One region of the Arthrobacter sp. FW305-BF8 genome, then DNA from elsewhere that is predicted to be linked to it. Evidence: riboswitches for the same ligand, from Rfam matches in the RefSeq annotation. Region 1 holds a riboswitch; each other region holds the start of a gene.
The links. A riboswitch is a leader RNA that binds a small molecule or an ion and turns the genes downstream of it on or off. The one in region 1 is predicted to bind thiamine pyrophosphate.
Positions count from the first base shown of each region.

Region 2: another riboswitch for thiamine pyrophosphate. It lies ahead of LFT45_RS13005 (bifunctional hydroxymethylpyrimidine kinase/phosphomethylpyrimidine kinase); the one in region 1 lies ahead of LFT45_RS21035 (ECF transporter S component).
Region 3: another riboswitch for thiamine pyrophosphate. It lies ahead of thiC (phosphomethylpyrimidine synthase ThiC); the one in region 1 lies ahead of LFT45_RS21035 (ECF transporter S component).
Region 4: another riboswitch for thiamine pyrophosphate. It lies ahead of thiO (glycine oxidase ThiO); the one in region 1 lies ahead of LFT45_RS21035 (ECF transporter S component).

Region 1 covers NZ_CP084561.1:4,630,053-4,634,294, reverse strand. The annotation lists gene LFT45_RS21045 (DUF4235 domain-containing protein) at 391-654, opposite strand; gene LFT45_RS21040 (heme-degrading domain-containing protein) at 691-1,242, opposite strand; TPP riboswitch at 1,362-1,505, shown strand; gene LFT45_RS21035 (ECF transporter S component) at 1,578-2,198, shown strand; gene LFT45_RS21030 (ABC transporter ATP-binding protein) at 2,198-3,835, shown strand; gene LFT45_RS21025 (energy-coupling factor transporter transmembrane component T family protein) at 3,832-4,242, shown strand, end outside.
Region 2 covers NZ_CP084561.1:2,908,255-2,912,496, reverse strand. The annotation lists gene LFT45_RS13010 (Rne/Rng family ribonuclease) at 1-2,041, shown strand, start outside; TPP riboswitch at 2,230-2,326, shown strand; gene LFT45_RS13005 (bifunctional hydroxymethylpyrimidine kinase/phosphomethylpyrimidine kinase) at 2,381-3,904, shown strand; gene rplU (50S ribosomal protein L21) at 4,233-4,242, shown strand, end outside.
Region 3 covers NZ_CP084561.1:2,997,551-3,001,792, reverse strand. The annotation lists gene LFT45_RS13475 (alpha/beta fold hydrolase) at 1-354, shown strand, start outside; gene thiC (phosphomethylpyrimidine synthase ThiC) at 436-2,235, opposite strand; TPP riboswitch at 2,231-2,338, opposite strand; gene LFT45_RS13465 (amidohydrolase family protein) at 2,374-3,456, shown strand; gene LFT45_RS13460 (VOC family protein) at 3,535-4,242, shown strand, end outside.
Region 4 covers NZ_CP084561.1:3,334,938-3,339,179, reverse strand. The annotation lists gene LFT45_RS14990 (RNB domain-containing ribonuclease) at 1-197, opposite strand, end outside; gene LFT45_RS14985 (ferritin-like fold-containing protein) at 239-925, shown strand; gene thiE (thiamine phosphate synthase) at 965-1,666, opposite strand; TPP riboswitch at 1,694-1,814, shown strand; gene thiO (glycine oxidase ThiO) at 1,806-3,071, shown strand; gene thiS (sulfur carrier protein ThiS) at 3,106-3,342, shown strand; gene LFT45_RS14965 (thiazole synthase) at 3,360-4,142, shown strand; gene LFT45_RS14960 (4a-hydroxytetrahydrobiopterin dehydratase) at 4,206-4,242, shown strand, end outside.

The sequences.
Region 1 (4,242 bases):
AAGACGCTGATGGCATCCACTAAAAATCGTGGTGGTTGGAAAAACGTTCGGGTTCGGGGTTGGAAAAACCTTGGCATTCGAGGCTTCTTACGGTGCCGTGGGGGGACCCGCGCTGCTCTTGTAGAGACCGTGCTCAAGGCCTCCAGGCGGCATGCGGTGGGCCGCCGAGGCAGGATGCGAAAGGACCCGGCGCCGCAGGTTGCGGTGCCGGGTCCGGCTGTTGTGAGCCCGGCCGAGGTCATCAGCACTGCCAGATTCAGAACAGAAGCAGTATGGCCTGCCGTGCTTTGGGAAACCTGGTCGCGGCCCAGAAGGGGCGGCCGGGCAAGCCACCCCGTGTGGGGGGCCTCGGCGTGGTGGGTCCTGACAGCTGCGACCCGGCAGGGAGGCCTAGACAATGTCCTGTGTCTTGGCGAAGCGGGTAATGGCCCGCTGGGTGCCTCGGTTGGCCAGCACCTGGATGACCGCGCTCACGGAGGCGGACACGAGGGCGAACGTGAGGGCCGTGCGCAGTGTGGTGGGGACGTCGTCCTTGTCGCCCTTGGGCGGCTTCCGGCCCGTGATTTTTTCCCAGATGGTGTCGACGGCCTTGGTGCCGGCGAACCCCGCCAGCAGGCTGATGCCTGTGCCAAGCAGTTTGATGAAGAAACTCATTGCGGAACTCCTCGCGTGATGAACACTGGTCTTTCCTTAGCCTAGCCGCATGGAGCGGTGGATCTCCCGCAACGCCTGCACCACGAGGTCGTGGTCCGCCTTCTGCGGCAGCCCGGACACGGTGACCACAGCCACCGCCCCCACACCCCGCACATAGACGGGGAAGGCTCCGCCGTGCGCAGCGTAGGTCGACTGGTCAAACCAGGCGTTGTCCTCGATCCGTCCGCCGCCGGCCCTGCCGCGCAGGCCCACCAACAGCGACGGTTCCTCGTAGCGCACGGCAGTCCGCTGTTTGGCCCGCACCCAGCCTTCGTTGTCCGGTGTGGCGCCCTCGAGCGCCACATGGAAGAGCACCTGCTCCCCCTTGGTGATGTCGATGGCGATGGGCAGGTTGTCCTCCTTGCCCCGTTCGACCAGTTCCAGGCCCAGCGCCAGGGCATCGTCCTTACTGAACCTCGGGAACTGGAGTTCAGCAATCTCCCCTTCGATCTGCCCAATCATGGCTTCCAGGGCTCCCGCCGGCTGTTCGGCGGAGGAATCGGGGTCAAAGGCGGGCAAGGCGGCGGTGCCCGAGTCCTGTTGCGTCATGGCCCCAATCTACTCCGGGCCGCCGTCGCGACGCCGCATGTAAACTCCGGCATTGTGACAGCGACCCCCGATTTCATGGCCGGACGAGGTGTAAACTGGATCAGCCCACAAGGGCAGATTTATCACGACAGGGGAGCGCCGCCGTCGGGATGCAAAGGCAACTGCCAGAGCAACCGCGGAAGGGCGCTGAGAGTGCGGACAGCCGCAGACCCTCGAACCTGATCCGGCTAGTACCGGCGCAAGGGAGTCGAGTTCTCAGAGTGCCCGGCAGCGCGAGGCCCAGCCACCCGCAGCCGGGGGAACGCTTTCCCCTCCTGTTCCTCAGGAGGACCATCATGACAACTGCAGCAATCAAGAAGACCAGCTACAGCTGGCGCGTGGCGGACATCGTTGTGGCGGCGCTCATCGCCGTTGCCGGCGGCGTCATCTTCTGGGCCTGGTCCCAGGGCGCCAACCTCATCTCCACCCCGGTCAACGCCGTCTACCCTCCGCTGACCGGCCTCTACGCCGGCGGCTGGATGATTCCGGCGGTCCTGGGGATGCTCATCATCCGCAAGCCCGGCGCGGCCCTGTTCTGTGAGGGTGTGGCTGCCACCGGCGAGCTGCTCATGGGCTCGCAGTACGGCACCACGGTGCTCATTTCCGGCGTTCTGCAGGGCCTGGGGGCGGAGCTGGTGTTCGCCGCCTTCGCTTACAAGAAGTTCAACCTGCCCGCCTCGCTGCTTGCAGGGGCAGGCGCAGGACTGTTCTGCGGGCTCAACGACTCCTTCGCCCCCTGGGGCTGGAACATCGCCTACGCCGCCGGCGACAAGCTGGCATACATCGTGTTCTGCGCCATTTCCGGCGCGGTCATCGCCGGCGCCCTGTCCTGGATCGCCGCCCGCGGCCTGGCCAAGACGGGCGTGCTGAGTTCCTTCGCGTCCCGGAAGGCAGCCACGGAGCCCGTCTTCTCCTGATGCCCGGACCAGACGACGCCGGCGTCCGCCCCGCCGCGGTCACCGCCCGCGGCTGGGGCTGGCGCCACGCAGGCCGCACCAAACCGGCCGTCCATGCCCTCGACCTGGACATCCGCCCCGGCGAGCGGGTCATGCTGCTGGGCCCTTCCGGAGCCGGCAAGTCCACGCTGCTTCACGCCCTGGCCGGCGTGCTGGGGGACAGTGACGCGGACGACGCCGGGACTCCCGACCGTGAGGACACGGACGAGAGCGGCGAGCTGCTGATCGACGGCGCGCCGCCCCGTTCCCGGCGCGGCCGCGCCGGGCTCATGCAGCAGGACCCGGAAACGCAGGTGGTGCTCTCGCGCCTCGGCGACGACGTCGCCTTCGGCGCCGAGAACCTGTCGGTGCCCCGCGAGGAGATCTGGCGCCGCGTGCACGAGGCGCTGGACGACGTCGGACTTTCGCACCTTCCCCTGGACCACCCGACGTCGGCCCTGTCCGGCGGCCAGAAGCAGCGCCTGGCGCTCGCCGGCATCCTGGCGATGCGGCCTGGACTCCTCCTGCTGGACGAGCCCACCGCGAATCTCGACCCGGACGGCGTCCTGGAAGTCCGGGACGCTGTGGGCCGCTGCCTCGACAAGACCGGGGCCACCCTGGTGGTGGTGGAGCACCGGGTAGCTGCCTGGAAAGACCTGGTGGACCGGATCGTGGTCCTGCAGCCGGGGTCCGCCTCGGACGGAGCGGTGCTGATCGACGGGACCCCGGACGAAGTTCTCGAGCAGGCGCGCGGGATGCTCACTGCCGCCGGCGTCTGGGTCCCCGGCTACGTTCCAGAGACGCGGCGCCGTTCGGCTGCCGGCGCTCTTCCGTCCTCCGGACATGGCGCCGGCCAGCTGCTGCTGGCGGCCGAGAGGCTTGCCGTGTCGCGGGAACGTCCACGCCGCAGCGGCTTCCGCTCCGTACCCCCCGAGCCCGTTCTGCGTGACGTCACAGCGCAGGTCCGATCGGGCGAGGCGCTGACCGTCACAGGTCCCAACGGCGCCGGCAAGTCCACCTTCGCGCTGACCCTCGCCGGGCTATTGCCGCCGGTGGGCGGCAAGGTCTCCGCGACGGTTGAACTGAGCGGCGGAGCGGGTATTGACCCGTACAAGTGGAGAGCCGAGCAGCTGATCGCGCGGATCGGCACGGTGTTCCAGGAACCTGAACACCAGTTCGTCACCGGCCGCGTCTTGGACGAGCTGCAGTTCGGCCCCCGCCATCTGGGCCACGGCGAAGAGCGCGTCGACGAGCTGCTGGAGCGGCTGCGCCTTTCGCATCTCGTGGACGCCAACCCGTACACGCTCTCCGGCGGGGAGAAACGCAGGCTGTCCGTGGCCACCGTCCTGGCGGCGCACCCGCAGGTGCTGGTCCTGGATGAGCCCACCTTCGGCCAGGACGCGAACACCTGGGCGGAGCTTGCCTCATTCCTTTCGGAACTGCTCGATGCCGGCACGGCCGTGGTGTCCGTGACCCACGACGAGGAGTTCACCCAGGTGCTCGGCGGCACCGAGCTGCGGCTGGGCTCCGCGGGACGGCGCGCCAACCCCAGATCCGCCAACCCAAGATCCGCTGAACCCAAACCCGCCGAGCCAGCATCAGAACAGGCTGCAACATGAGGGACGCACTGACACTTGCCGGAAACCGGGCGGTGCTGACGCGCGCCAATCCGCTGGCCAAATTCGCGGCAGTCTTCCTGATCACCCTGGTCTTGGCGCTGTCCATCGACTGGATGTCGGCGTCGGTGGCTCTCGTGTGCGAACTGCTGGCCTTCCCGCTGGCAGGGCTGACGTTCTCGCTGCTGTGGCAGCGCGGCTGGCCCCTGATCGCCGCGGCGGCCGTCGGCGGCTGGAGCACCTCCATCCTGTCGCCGGACAGCGGAAGGATACTGCTCGACGTCGGACTCTGGTCCATGAGTGAAGGTTCCCTTCAGCTGGGGCTGGGTTTTCTGCTGCGGGGCCTGGCCATTGCCCTGCCCGCCGTGCTGCTGATGAGCTGCACTGATCCCACCGACCTCGCGGACGCC
Region 2 (4,242 bases), 1.7 Mb from region 1:
GCAGCAGGACTCCCTGATCGGCAACGTCTACCTGGGCAAGGTCCAGAACGTCCTGCCGTCCATGGAAGCTGCCTTCGTGGACATCGGGCGCGGCCGCAACGCCGTGCTGTACGCCGGTGAGGTGAACTGGGAAGCCGTCAACCTCGAAGGCAAGCAGCGCCGCATCGAGAACGCGCTCAAGTCCGGCGATTCCGTCCTGGTCCAGGTCACCAAGGATCCGGTGGGCCACAAGGGTGCGCGGCTGACCAGCCAGATCTCCCTGCCCGGCCGTTACCTCGTGTACGTTCCCGGCGGGTCCATGACCGGCATTTCCCGCAAGCTGCCCGACGTCGAACGCAACCGGCTGAAGCGAATCCTCAAGGACCGCCTCCCCGAGGACGCCGGCGTCATTGTGCGCACGGCCGCCGAGGGGGCCTCCGAGGAGGAACTGACCCACGACATCAACCGCCTCCGTGCCCAGTGGGAGGGCATCGAGAGCCAGGCGAAGTCCACCAAGGTCCTCGCCCCCGAACTCCTCTACGGCGAACCGGACCTGACCATCAAGGTTGTGCGCGACGTCTTCAACGAGGACTTCTCCAAGCTGATCGTCTCCGGCGACGAAGCGTGGGACACCATCGAGGCCTACGTCACCTACGTTGCCCCGGACCTGGTGGGCCGGCTCGAAAAATGGACCAAGGACGAGGACATTTTCTCCGCCTGGCGCATCGACGAGCAGATCCACAAGGCTCTTGACCGCAAGGTTTTCCTGCCGTCCGGCGGCTCACTGGTCATTGACCGGACAGAGGCCATGACGGTGGTTGACGTCAACACCGGGAAGTTCACCGGCAGCGGCGGCAACCTTGAAGAGACCGTCACCAAGAACAACCTTGAGGCTGCCGAGGAAGTTGTCCGCCAGCTGCGGCTCCGCGACATCGGCGGCATCATCGTCATCGACTTCATCGACATGGTGCTCGAGTCCAACCGCGACCTGGTCCTGCGCCGTCTGGTGGAATGCCTGGGCCGTGACCGGACCAAGCACCAGGTGGCCGAAGTGACCTCCCTGGGACTCGTGCAGATGACGCGCAAGCGCATGGGCACCGGCCTCCTGGAAGTCTTCGGCGAGCAGTGCGAGGCATGTGCGGGCCGGGGAGTCGTCACCCATGACGAGCCGGTGGAGCACCGCCGCGCCAACACCGTGGCCGCGGAGCACCACGTGCACCGTGCCGAGGTCCAGCCCCCTGCCCGGACAGAGCGGAAGCGCCGCCGCGGCAAGGGCGGACAGCCGTCCTCCGAGGCAGCTCCGGCCGCCCCCGCCGTGCCGCACCACCCCGAACCGTCAGACGCGGAGCGCCACGCCAAGGCTGAAGCGACCCGCGCTGCCCTCGCCAACATCGCCGCCGCAGCCCATGCCGCACACCTGCATGAGGAAGAAGCTGCGCACGGTGCCGCAGCGTCCGGTGAGGCCCCCCGCCCCGCCGCCGCCGCACCGGAAAGCCCCGTGGTGCACCGCGCTCCGGAAACGGAAAGCGTCTCCGGACGGCCCGGCGCGGTGCTCACCTTTGGCGGCGAGAAAGTGGTGCTTCCGTTTGTCGATCACAGCGATGAACCGGTCCAGGAAGCGCCGGCACTGACGCTGGACCGCCTGGAGGAAGCCTTCGCGCACCTCGGCGCTCCGATTGCCCCCGCCGAAGAGGAGGAGGCCAAGGACGAGGCTCCCGCGCCGGTGCGCCCGGAAAGCCAGCGCCCGGAAAGCCAGCAGCCGGAGGGCCAGCAGGCCGCAAGCCAGCCCGCGGCTCAGCCTGCTGCACGGCAGCCGGTGGAAAGCCCCGCGGCACCGTCCCGCAGCCGCCGTCCGCGCCGCAACCGCAGTGCCAGCCGCCCCCAGGGTGCAGCCAACGAGACATCCGTGGAACACCACGAGGTCGCTCCGGCTGCAGCCGCCGGGCACTCGCACGAGGCCAAGGCGCCTGAGGCAGGCAATGCGCAGACGGCCAAGGCGGCTCCACGGCCGGCCAGCGAGCCGATCATTCTGGGGGTCGGCGTACCCGCCTCAGAACTGTAGGAACAAGCGCCACTGAAAGGTCCGGCACCGCGGTTGCGGTGCCGGACCTTTCTGGTTCCGGACATTCGTCCGCCGGCAAAGGGCAGTAGACAAATGGCAGCAGGCAAGGGCAGGGGACAACAGCGCACGCGGAAGCCTGTCGCAATCGTCAAACTTGGCGCCGCGCACTTAACCAACCGCTAGGCTGGAGAACTGACACGGGGTGCCGCGCAAGGGCCGGCTGAGATCCAAACCCGTTGAACCTGTCCGGTTAGCACCGGCGAAGGGATGTCTTCTTTGTCATCAACACTGTCATCCGCGTCACTCCTGCCGGCACCCTCGGCCGCCGACAAGTCACTCCTGGAAACCGATGTGCCGGGCATTCAGAGGGCCCGCGACGTTCCCCGCGTCCTGGCCATCGCAGGCTCGGACCCTTCTGGCGGTGCAGGCATCCAGGCCGATCTGAAAAGCATCGCGGCCCACGGCGGCTACGGAATGGCCGCAATAACAGCCCTTACTGCGCAGAACACCACGGGCGTGCTCGGCGTGCACGTTCCGCCAGCCTCCTTCCTGTCAGCGCAACTGGACGCTGTCAGCGACGACATCCACGTGGACGCCGTGAAGATCGGCATGCTTGGCGATGACCGTGTCATCGCAGCCGTCCGCGGCTGGCTCGAAAAGGTAAGGCCCGGCGTCGTGGTTCTCGATCCGGTGATGGTGGCTACCAGCGGCGACCGCCTCCTCCAGGAGTCTGCAGAGGCCGCACTCCGCAAACTGCTGCCTCTGGCGCACCTGATTACACCGAACCTTCCCGAACTGGCCATGCTGCTGGGGGAACCGGAGGCCGCGGACTGGGCCGCCGCGCTTGACCAGGGCAGGCGGCTCGCGGACCAGACCGGTGCAACGGTCCTCGTCAAAGGCGGGCACCTGAACGGCTCAACCTGCCCGGACGCCCTCGTGAACACTGCCGGGCTGCTCTCGGGGGAGGTGGTGGAGGTTGCGGGTGAACGGATCAGCACGCGGAATAGCCACGGTACCGGATGCTCGCTCTCCTCGGCCATGGCCACGGCTCAGGCGCGGTTGGATGACTGGGAAGCGTCACTGCGGGCGGTCAAACCCTGGCTGGCCGGGGCCCTGAGGACCTCCGGATTGCTGGAAGTCGGCGCCGGCAACGGACCGGTCAACCATTTCCACCACGTCCGCCAGACTGAAACGACAGCCCAGCCCGGGTTCAGGGGCGCCTTCGCGGAGCTGCTGCGCGCCGAGACCGCTGCCGACCTCGAAGAGATTTATGGCCTGGGCTTCATCCGTGGGCTTGCCGACGGCACCCTGGCGGAGAAGGAATTCGCGTACTACCTGGCACAGGATGCCATCTACCTCAACGGCTACTCCCGGGTCCTGGCCAGGGCCAGCGCGCTGGCGCCAACCGAGTCCGAGCAGCTGTTCTGGGCGCGCTCCGCCCAGCAGTGCCTGGAAGTTGAATCGGAACTGCACCGCAACTGGCTCAGCACGCGAACCGTGCAGCCGGTGTTGGGCCCGGTCACGAAGGCTTACGTCGATCATCTGCTCGCGGCTTCGGCGGGCGGCAGTTACGCAGTGCTGGTTGCCGCTGTGCTGCCGTGCTTCTGGCTGTACGCCGAGGTGGGGGAGACCCTGCACGCCGAATATGTGGCCGCCGGAGCGCAGGCCGGGCACCCGTACGCGGAGTGGCTGCGGACGTACGCCGACGAGGACTTCGCTGCCGCCACCCTGCGGGCCATCGAAATCGCCGACGACGCCGGCCGGGCCGCGTCAGCGGGGGAGCGCGCGGCGATGATCACTGCTTTCCGGCAGTCCTGCCGGTACGAGGTGGAATTTTTCGACGCGCCGAGCCGCCACAGCTGAGCGGAACCGGGCCCGCTACCCGGTAGGATAGTCGCGCACGGCATCGGATGTGCGGGAAAGCTGCCCCTGTGGCGCTTATCACGGACAACCCGCCGCTGCCAGCCTCATTTGCGGCCGACGACGGAATTAGCGTATTCTAGATCTTCGGTGCTTACGCCAACACTTGGGTTATGACCCGGGATCGTCCACTCGGACAGGTTCCTGGGATAGCTCACGGGTTCCCCCGGGGAATCCACGGCGTTGAGGCACAGCGAGAACCAGGCCAATTTCCGGACCCGGCTTCCGCACGCAAATTTAGTAATAGACGTCGAGAGAAGTGAGTTCCCAAGTGGTGTACG
Region 3 (4,242 bases), 1.6 Mb from region 1:
GTCCGGCACCAGCTTGGCGACGACGACTACGAGCGTGAGTTCCTGCGGCGGGCCTTCGCCGCGGACACGCCGGAGCCCAGCACCCCCGAGGCTAGGCGCGCGGCCAGGAGACTGCGGCTGCAGGCACCGCCGTGGCAGGCGCCGCTGCAGATCGTGCCTGGTGTTCCCACCCTGGTCCTCACCGGCGGCTGGGAGCCGCTGTACGAGGAAATCGCCGGCTACCTGCGCGAGACCGGTGCCCTGCACCGCATCGCTGCCGGAGGGCACCGGCCCCACGATTCACCCGAGGGTGACCGCTACATTCGGTCATTCATCGCCGCGGTCAGCCGCCGGGAGCAGCCCCAGGCCTCCTAAAGGCCCGGCCTCCTGAGCAGCGTTCCGCCGCCCACGTCCGGCCGGCCCCCAATGCCAGCCGGACGTGGTCTCCAACGCCCGCTAGTTGCTCGCGGACTCCGGAAGCCGCAGCTCCGGCAGGTATACCTTTCCGCCTGCAGCCAGGAACTCCTGGCTCTTCTCGCGCATGCCCTCCGCCATCTCCGCGAGGGCGGCCTGCGCCTCGGCTGAGCCGTACTCGTTCCGGATGTCCTGGCTGATCCGCATGGAGCAGAACTTGGGACCGCACATGGAGCAGAAGTGCGCCGTTTTGGCAGGCTCGGCAGGCAGTGTCTCGTCATGGAAGGACTCGGCCGTCACCGGGTCCAGGGACAGCGCGAACTGGTCGCGCCAGCGGAACTCGAACCGGGCCTTGGACAGCGCATCGTCCCGCTCGTTCGCGCCGGGGTGCCCCTTCGCAAGGTCGGCCGCGTGGGCGGCGATCTTGTAGGTGATGACGCCGGTCTTCACATCGTCCTTGTTCGGCAGGCCCAGGTGTTCCTTTGGCGTGACGTAGCACAGCATGGCTGTGCCGTACCGGGCGATTTCGGTGGCGCCGATGGCCGAGGTGATGTGGTCGTAGCCGGGGGCCACGTCCGTGACCAGCGGGCCCAATGTGTAGAAGGGTGCACCTTTGCAGAGCTCCTGCTGGCGCTCAACGTTCTCGCGCACCAGGTGGAACGGGATGTGCCCGGGCCCTTCCACCATGACCTGGACGTCGTACTCCCAGGCCCGCTGGGTCAGCTCAGCCAGGGTGTCCAGTTCGGCGAACTGTGCGGCGTCGTTGGCGTCCGCCGTCGCGCCCGGCCGGAGGCCGTCGCCCAGTGAGAAGGCGACGTCGTACTTCGCGAAGATCTCGCACAGCTCGTCGAAGTGGGTGTACAGGAAGTTTTCCTGGTGGTGGGCCAGGCACCAGCCGGCCATGATCGAGCCGCCGCGGGAGACGATGCCGGTGACACGGTTCGCCGTGAGTGGGACGTACCGCAGCAGCACGCCGGCGTGGATGGTCATGTAGTCCACACCCTGTTCGCACTGCTCGATGACGGTGTCGCGGAAGATTTCCCAGGTCAGGGCGTTCGCCTCGCCGTTGACCTTTTCCAGGGCCTGGTAGATCGGGACCGTGCCGATGGGGACGGGGGAGTTGCGGATGAGCCACTCACGGGTGGTGTGGATATCGTCGCCCGTGGACAGGTCCATCACGGTGTCCGCGCCCCACTGGGTGGCCCACTGCAGCTTGTCCACCTCCTCGGCGATTGAGCTGGTGACGGCCGAGTTGCCGATGTTGGCGTTGATCTTCACAAGGAACGCCTTGCCGATAATCATCGGCTCGGATTCCGGGTGGTTGATGTTGGTGGGGATGATGGCCCGTCCGGCGGCGAGTTCGCTGCGGACCAGTTCCACATCGCAGTTCTCGCGGAGGGCCACGAAGCGCATCTCGGGGGTGATGGTTCCCTGCCGCGCATAGTGCATCTGCGTCACAGTCTTCCCGTCCGCCGCACGGCGGGGCACCGGCCGGGCGCCTTTCCATTCGGCAGAAGCCGCGCCGCGGCGCACGGCTGATCTGCCGTCGTCGAGCAGGTTCCGTTCACGGCCGTCGTACGGCTCCGTGTCCGCCCGTGCCGCAATCCATTCCGCGCGGAACGGCGCGAGGCCCACCACCGGGTCGCTGCCCGGACCCGCCGTGCGGTAAACGCGCAGCGGCTCGTTCTGCTCACCGTTCGGTGAAGGCTCCAGCGCGATTTCCGTTACCGGAACCCGCAGGCCGTCCCCCTCCAGATAAGCCAGTGAATGGGATTTCAGCGACTGCGTTACGGTGGCGGAACCGTTTTGGGCAGGGGTCTGCTGTAATTTCTGGGTGCTCAATTTACTGCTCACTTCCTTCGCCGGCATTACCCGGACAGGTTCAACGGTCGCAGGCTGCACCAGCCTGATCTCAGCCCCTGCAGGGGCACCCGTGTGGTCGTAGACGAAGCTACCACAGCTGCGCCTTAGGCTAGTGTCATGGCGCACATCATCGAATTCAGCGGACCCGTGCTCACTGCGGCGGATGAGGAACGCCGCGGGCTCTGGGCGGTGGACGGGAAGCTGACGTTCAATGCTCCTGGCCAGCGGCCGGACGCCGTTCTGGACGGCTGGGTCCTGCCCGGCTTCGTCGATGCCCACTGCCACATCGGGCTGGGTCCGGGCGGTGCCGTGGACGACGACGTGGCGTATGACCAGGCCATGACGGACCGCAACGCCGGCACGCTGCTGGTCCGGGACGCGGGAGCGGCCAGCGACACCAGATGGCTGCAGCAGCGGGCCGACACGCCGCGGATCATCAGGGCCGGCCGGCATGTGGCCCGGTCCCGCCGGTACCTGAGGAACTTTGCGGTGGAAGTCGAGCCGGAGGGCCTCGTGGAAGCGGTGCGCAAGCAGGCGAGGGAGGGGGACGGCTGGGTCAAGCTGGTGGGGGACTGGATCGACCGGACCGCGGGCGACCTCGCGCCGTCGTTCCCGGCCGCTGCCGTGCGGGACGCCGTCCGGGCCGCCCACGACGAGGGGGCCAGGGTCACGGCGCACTGCTTCGGCGAGGACACCCTGGACGACATGCTGGACGCCGGCATCGACTGCATCGAGCACGCCACGGGCCTGCTGCCCAGGCACATCCCCCGGTTCGTTGAGCAGCAGGTGCCGATCGTGCCGACACTCATCAACATCGCCACCTTCCCGGACATCGCCAGCCAGGCTGAGGAGAAGTTCCCGCGGTATGCGGAGCACATGCGCGCACTGTGGGCCCGCCGTCGCGAGCGTGTCCTGGAAGCCTACGAGGCCGGCGTCGAAATCTATGCGGGAACGGATGCCGGCAGCGTGATCCGCCACGGCCGCGTCGCGGACGAAATCCTCGAACTCCACGCCGCCGGGCTTCCGGCACGTGCGGCGCTGGACGCGGCCTGCTGGCGTGCCCGCCGCTGGCTGGGGGCCGAGGGCCTGGCGGAAGGCGCGGACGCTGACGTGGTGGTGTGCCGGGAAGACCCGCGAGCCGTGCCGGAGACCATCCGGAGCCTCACGAATGTGGTCCTCCGGGGCACAATCGTGCATTAGGAATAAATTGAAGCTTCAAGTAATTTAGAGATGTAGAGGTCGCCGAAATCCGGTGGCCCGGACATCCGGGAGTATTCAATGACAGCAGCAGACAGCAGCCAGGACTTGCTTCCTGCCGACCTCACCATGGGCACCGTCATGCTCAAGGTGGGCGACATGAAGCTCATGACCGACTACTACCAGCGCGCCCTCGGCCTCGACGTCGTCGCCGAGCAGGACGGCGGCCTCTACCTCGGCCGGCTCAAGACGCCGCTGGTGCACCTCGCTCCCGCTCCGGGCCTCAACATCCCCGGCCGCGGTGAGGCCGGCCTCTTCCACACGGCGCTTCTGTTTGAGGACCAGTCCTCGCTGGCCGCCACCATTGCCAGCGCGGCCCAGTACGAGCCGCAGTCTTTCGCGGGCAGCGCGGACCACCTCGTGAGCGAGGCGTTCTACTTCACCGATCCGGAAGGAAACGGGATCGAACTCTACTGGGACCGCCCGCGCGAGGCATGGTCCTGGGACGGCGGGAACGTGGTCATGGACAGCCTGGCGCTGCCGCCGCAGAAGTACCTGCAGGACCACCTCACGCAGCAGTCCGTGGAAGGCCAGCGCGGCACCGACGCGGAGGTGGGGCACGTCCACCTGCAGGTGGGTGACGTCCAGTCGGCCCACGACTTCTACGTCGGCACCCTGGGATTCGAAAAAACGGCGGGCTGGCACGGCCAGGCCCTCTTTGTGTCGGCTGGCGGCTACCACCACCACATGGCCATGAACGTCTGGAACAGCCGGGGTGCCGGCCCGCGC
Region 4 (4,242 bases), 1.3 Mb from region 1:
GGATCGATGGTCAGGAAGTCCACTCCGGTCAGGTCCAGGGCCGGGAATCCCCGGTCGGCGACGGCCGCTTCGGCTTCCTTGAGCACGTCCTCGGGGAATTCCCCCGGTAGCTCCAGCTCCGTCCGCAGCGCGCTCAATGCCTCCTCGAGCGCGTTGGTCTGCTCGTGGACGTTGGGCGACAACCGATGATGTGACACGAAAATCAGGTTAGCCCGAATTGCGCCGTTAGTCTTGGATTATGGGCACATCCTCGGCTGACACCGCTCGCTACGACCGCTTCGTCGCGGACCTCTTCGGCGTGATGGCCTACGGCGAACTGTCCGCATTCGAACGGCTCTCGTCGGACGCCCGTTACTCACCCACGCTGCACGACCGTGCCGTGCTCGGCAGGATCGCCGTCATCGAATTCCAGCACTACGAGCTCGTGAGCGCCAAGCTGGCGGGGATGGGCGTCGACGTCGAAGATGCGATGCTGCCGTTCCAGCTGGCGGTGGACCACTTCCATGAACGGACCCGCCCGGCGGACTGGTACGAGTCCCTGATGAAGGCCTACGTGGTGGACACGGTCTCCGCCGACTTCTATCGGGCCGTGGCCCGGTTTGTGGATGCCGGAACCCGTGACGTCATCCAGCAGATTCAGTCGTCGGAAGAGGCCACGGCCGTGCTGCGGGAACGGCTCAGCGGGGCCTTGGCGGACGATCCCCGGCTCGCGTCCCGGCTGGCGTTGTGGGGCCGCCGCCTCCTCGGCGAAGCGATCACGCAGGCCCAGCGCGTGGGCCACGAACACGCCTTTCTCGGCGAGCTGTTCGTCGAGGCGGAGCCCGGTGCCACGGACGCCACAGCACGCGAGCTGGTGCGGGGCATCACCGCCGAAGTCGTGGAGAACCACTCCCGGCGGATGGTCCAGCTGGGCCTGAGCGGGTAGCCCAGAGCCCTCTCTGCGCCCGCGTGCCGGCCGCTCCATTTAGGAGACGGCGGCCGGGGACGTCGCTTCGAGGGCGTCGAGCAGTTCCGCCGCGGCTGCCGCCGGGTCTGGCGCCTCGGTGATGGCCCGCACGACGACGATGCGGCTGGCTCCCGCCGCCAGGACCTGCTCCACGTTGGTGCGGTCGATCCCGCCAATCGCGAACCAGGGCAGCAGCAGGCCGCCGACCCGGTCCTCGTTTGCGGTGCGGACGGCCTCCGCTGCGTAGCGCACCAGGTCAAGCCCGACGGCGGCGCGCCCGGGCTTGGTGGGGGTGGCCCACAGCGGGCCCACGCAGAAATAGTCCAGGCCGCTGCGCCCGTGGGCGGCGCCGACGGCGGCATCCACCTGGTCCGTGCTGTGGGTGGACAGCCCGATCACGGTGGAATCGTGCAGCAGCTTCCGGGCGGCCCGGAGCGGCAGGTCCTTCTGGCCGATATGGAACACCGGTGCGCCGGCGATGGACGCGATGTCGGCGCGGTCATTGACGGCCCAGAGCCGGCCGTGCCTGCGGGCGGCAGCATGGACTACTTCCAGCAGCTCGAGTTCCTCGGCTGCCTCGATGCTCTTGTCCCGCAACTGGATGATGTCCACACCGCCGGCGAACGCCGCGTCCACGAAGTCCGCGAAGTCCCCGCGGTCCTTGCGGGCGTCGGTGCAGAGGTACAGGCGGGCAGCGGTGTGGGCAGAGTGCACGGTCATGGCAACCACCTTAGTTCCTCTAAACTGGGCAGGTACCGCGGGAGCCCGTTGCTGCTGTCATAAAGACGCAGGGCTGAGAGGGCGTCAGAGCCGACCGCTTGACCTGATCCGGTTAGTACCGGCGTAGGGAAGGAATTCCATGCCCCCTAAAATAAGCGGCGAAGATTGCTCCGCGGGCGCGTTGGAGCCCGTCGGACTTGAGGCCGATGTAGCCGTCGTTGGCGGCGGAGTCGTCGGCCACGGCATCGCCTGGGAGGCACGGCGCGCCGGCCGTTCGGTGGTGCTCATCGATGAAGCCCCGGGCAGCGGTGCAAGCTGGGCTGCGGCCGGCATGCTCGCCCCGGTCAGCGAGCTGCATTACCAGGAGGAAGGGCTCCTGGAATTGATGCTGGAATCCTCCGCCCGATGGCCTGACTTTGCGGCCACCCTCATTTCCGGCGGGGATGCCGGTTACCTGACGACGCCGACCCTGGCCGTGGGTGCCGATCCGGCCGACCGCCGGGCCCTGATGGACCTGCGGGACGTGCAGCGGGCCCACGGCCTGAACGTGGAACCGCTGACCATCCGCGAGGCACGTTCCCGGGAGCCGCTGCTCAGCCCCGGGATCTCCTGCGCCCTCGACATCCCGGCGGACCACCAGGTGGATCCGCGCAGACTCGTCCGGGCCCTTGCTGCCGAGCTGGCCGCGCAACGTCAGGAAAATGTGGCAGCGGAGGGATACGCGGTGAGGGAGCACGCCGCCGGCCTGCTCTGGGACGGCGCCCGGGTCTGCGGGGTACGGCTGGCGGGCGGCGGGTCCGTCACGGCGGCCGAGACGGTGGTGGCCAACGGCTTGGCCGCGGCGCGCCTGCAGAACCTTCCGGAAGGCCTGCAGCTGCCGCTGCGCCCGGTTTACGGAGACATCCTCAGGCTCAGGGTCCCCGAACACCTGCAGCCCCTGCTCACCGCAACGGTCCGCGGCATGGTGCGGGGCGTGCCGGTGTACGTGGTGCCCCGCCGGGACGGCACGGTGGTGATCGGCGCCACCCAGCGTGAGGACGGCGTGCCGGGCACCAGCGCCGGGGGTGTCTACCAGCTGCTGCGCGACGCCCAGGCGCTGGTGCCGGCAGTCGCAGAGCTCGAGCTGCTCGAAGCCACCGCCCGGGCCCGGCCCGGCACGCCGGACAACGCCCCGCTGCTGGGCCGGGTGCCGGCCGGCGGGCAAGATGCCGGCACGGACGTGGCTGGCCTCATCATCGCCACCGGCTTCTTCCGCCACGGCGTCCTGCTGACCCCGGCCGCCGCGGTCATCTGTCGCCAGCTCATGGACGGCATCACCGATCCGCGCTGGGCCAAGTTCCGGCCGGGCAGGTTCTCTCCCGGGCTCCCAGACCCTCTGGGATCTGCCGCTGCACTCAGCATTTGACCCGCGTCACCTTTGACCTAACCAAGGAACCAGCATGAACATCACACTGAACGGCATCGAACAGGAAATCAGCGAGGGCGCCTCCGTCACCTCACTCGTCAGCCAGGTCACGGGGCGCCAACTGGCCGCCAGCGGTCAGGCGGCCGACGGCCAGCGGCTGGGTGTGGCGGTGGCCCGCAACTCGGCCGTCGTGCCGCGCAGCCAGTGGCACGCCACGGCACTCGCAGACGGCGACGAGATCGAACTTGTCACGGCAGTCCAAGGAGGGTAAGGACGATGGCAGAAACAATGATTGAAACAGCAGACAGCCTGGTCATTGACGGGGCGGAGCTGACCTCGCGGCTCATTATGGGCACCGGAGGCGCTCCAAGCCTGGACGGTCTCGGCGCAGCGCTGCTCGCGTCCGGGACCCAGCTGACCACCGTCGCAATGCGGCGCTACTCGCCTGCCGAAACCGGCTCGCTGTTCCAGCTGCTGGTGGACCACAACATCCGCGTGCTCCCCAACACCGCCGGCTGCTTCACGGCCCGGGACGCTGTGATGACGGCGGAGCTGGCCCGGGAAGCGCTGGAGACCGACTGGGTCAAGCTCGAAGTCATCGCCGACGAGCACACGCTCCTGCCTGATGCCGTGGAACTGGTGGACGCCACCGAGCAGCTGGTCAACCGAGGCTTCAAGGTGTTCGCCTACACCAATGACGATCCCGTCCTGGCGCTGCGGCTGGAGAACCTCGGTGCGTCGGCGGTCATGCCGCTGGGAGCGCCGATCGGCACGGGCCTGGGCATCCTCAATCCGCACAACATCGAGCTGATCGTGTCACGGGCCTCCGTTCCCGTGGTTCTGGATGCAGGGATCGGCACGGCCTCGGACGCGGCCCTGGCCATGGAACTGGGGTGCGACGCCGTGCTGCTGGCCACCGCCGTGACCCGGGCCCAGAACCCCGTTCTCATGGCCGAAGCCTTCAAACACTCCGTGATCGCCGGTAGGCTGGCGCGTGCGGCCGGGCGGATCCCGCGCCGTGAGCATGCCTTGGCGTCGTCGGCCATGGAGGGCCGGGCGGAGTTCCTCTAAGCCCGGCCAACCCGTGCCCGGTGGCGTGCGGCCAGCTCAACAGGTACTTCCCAGGAGCCAGTTGTGGCAGCCAGCGACGACATCCTCACCCGACCCCAGA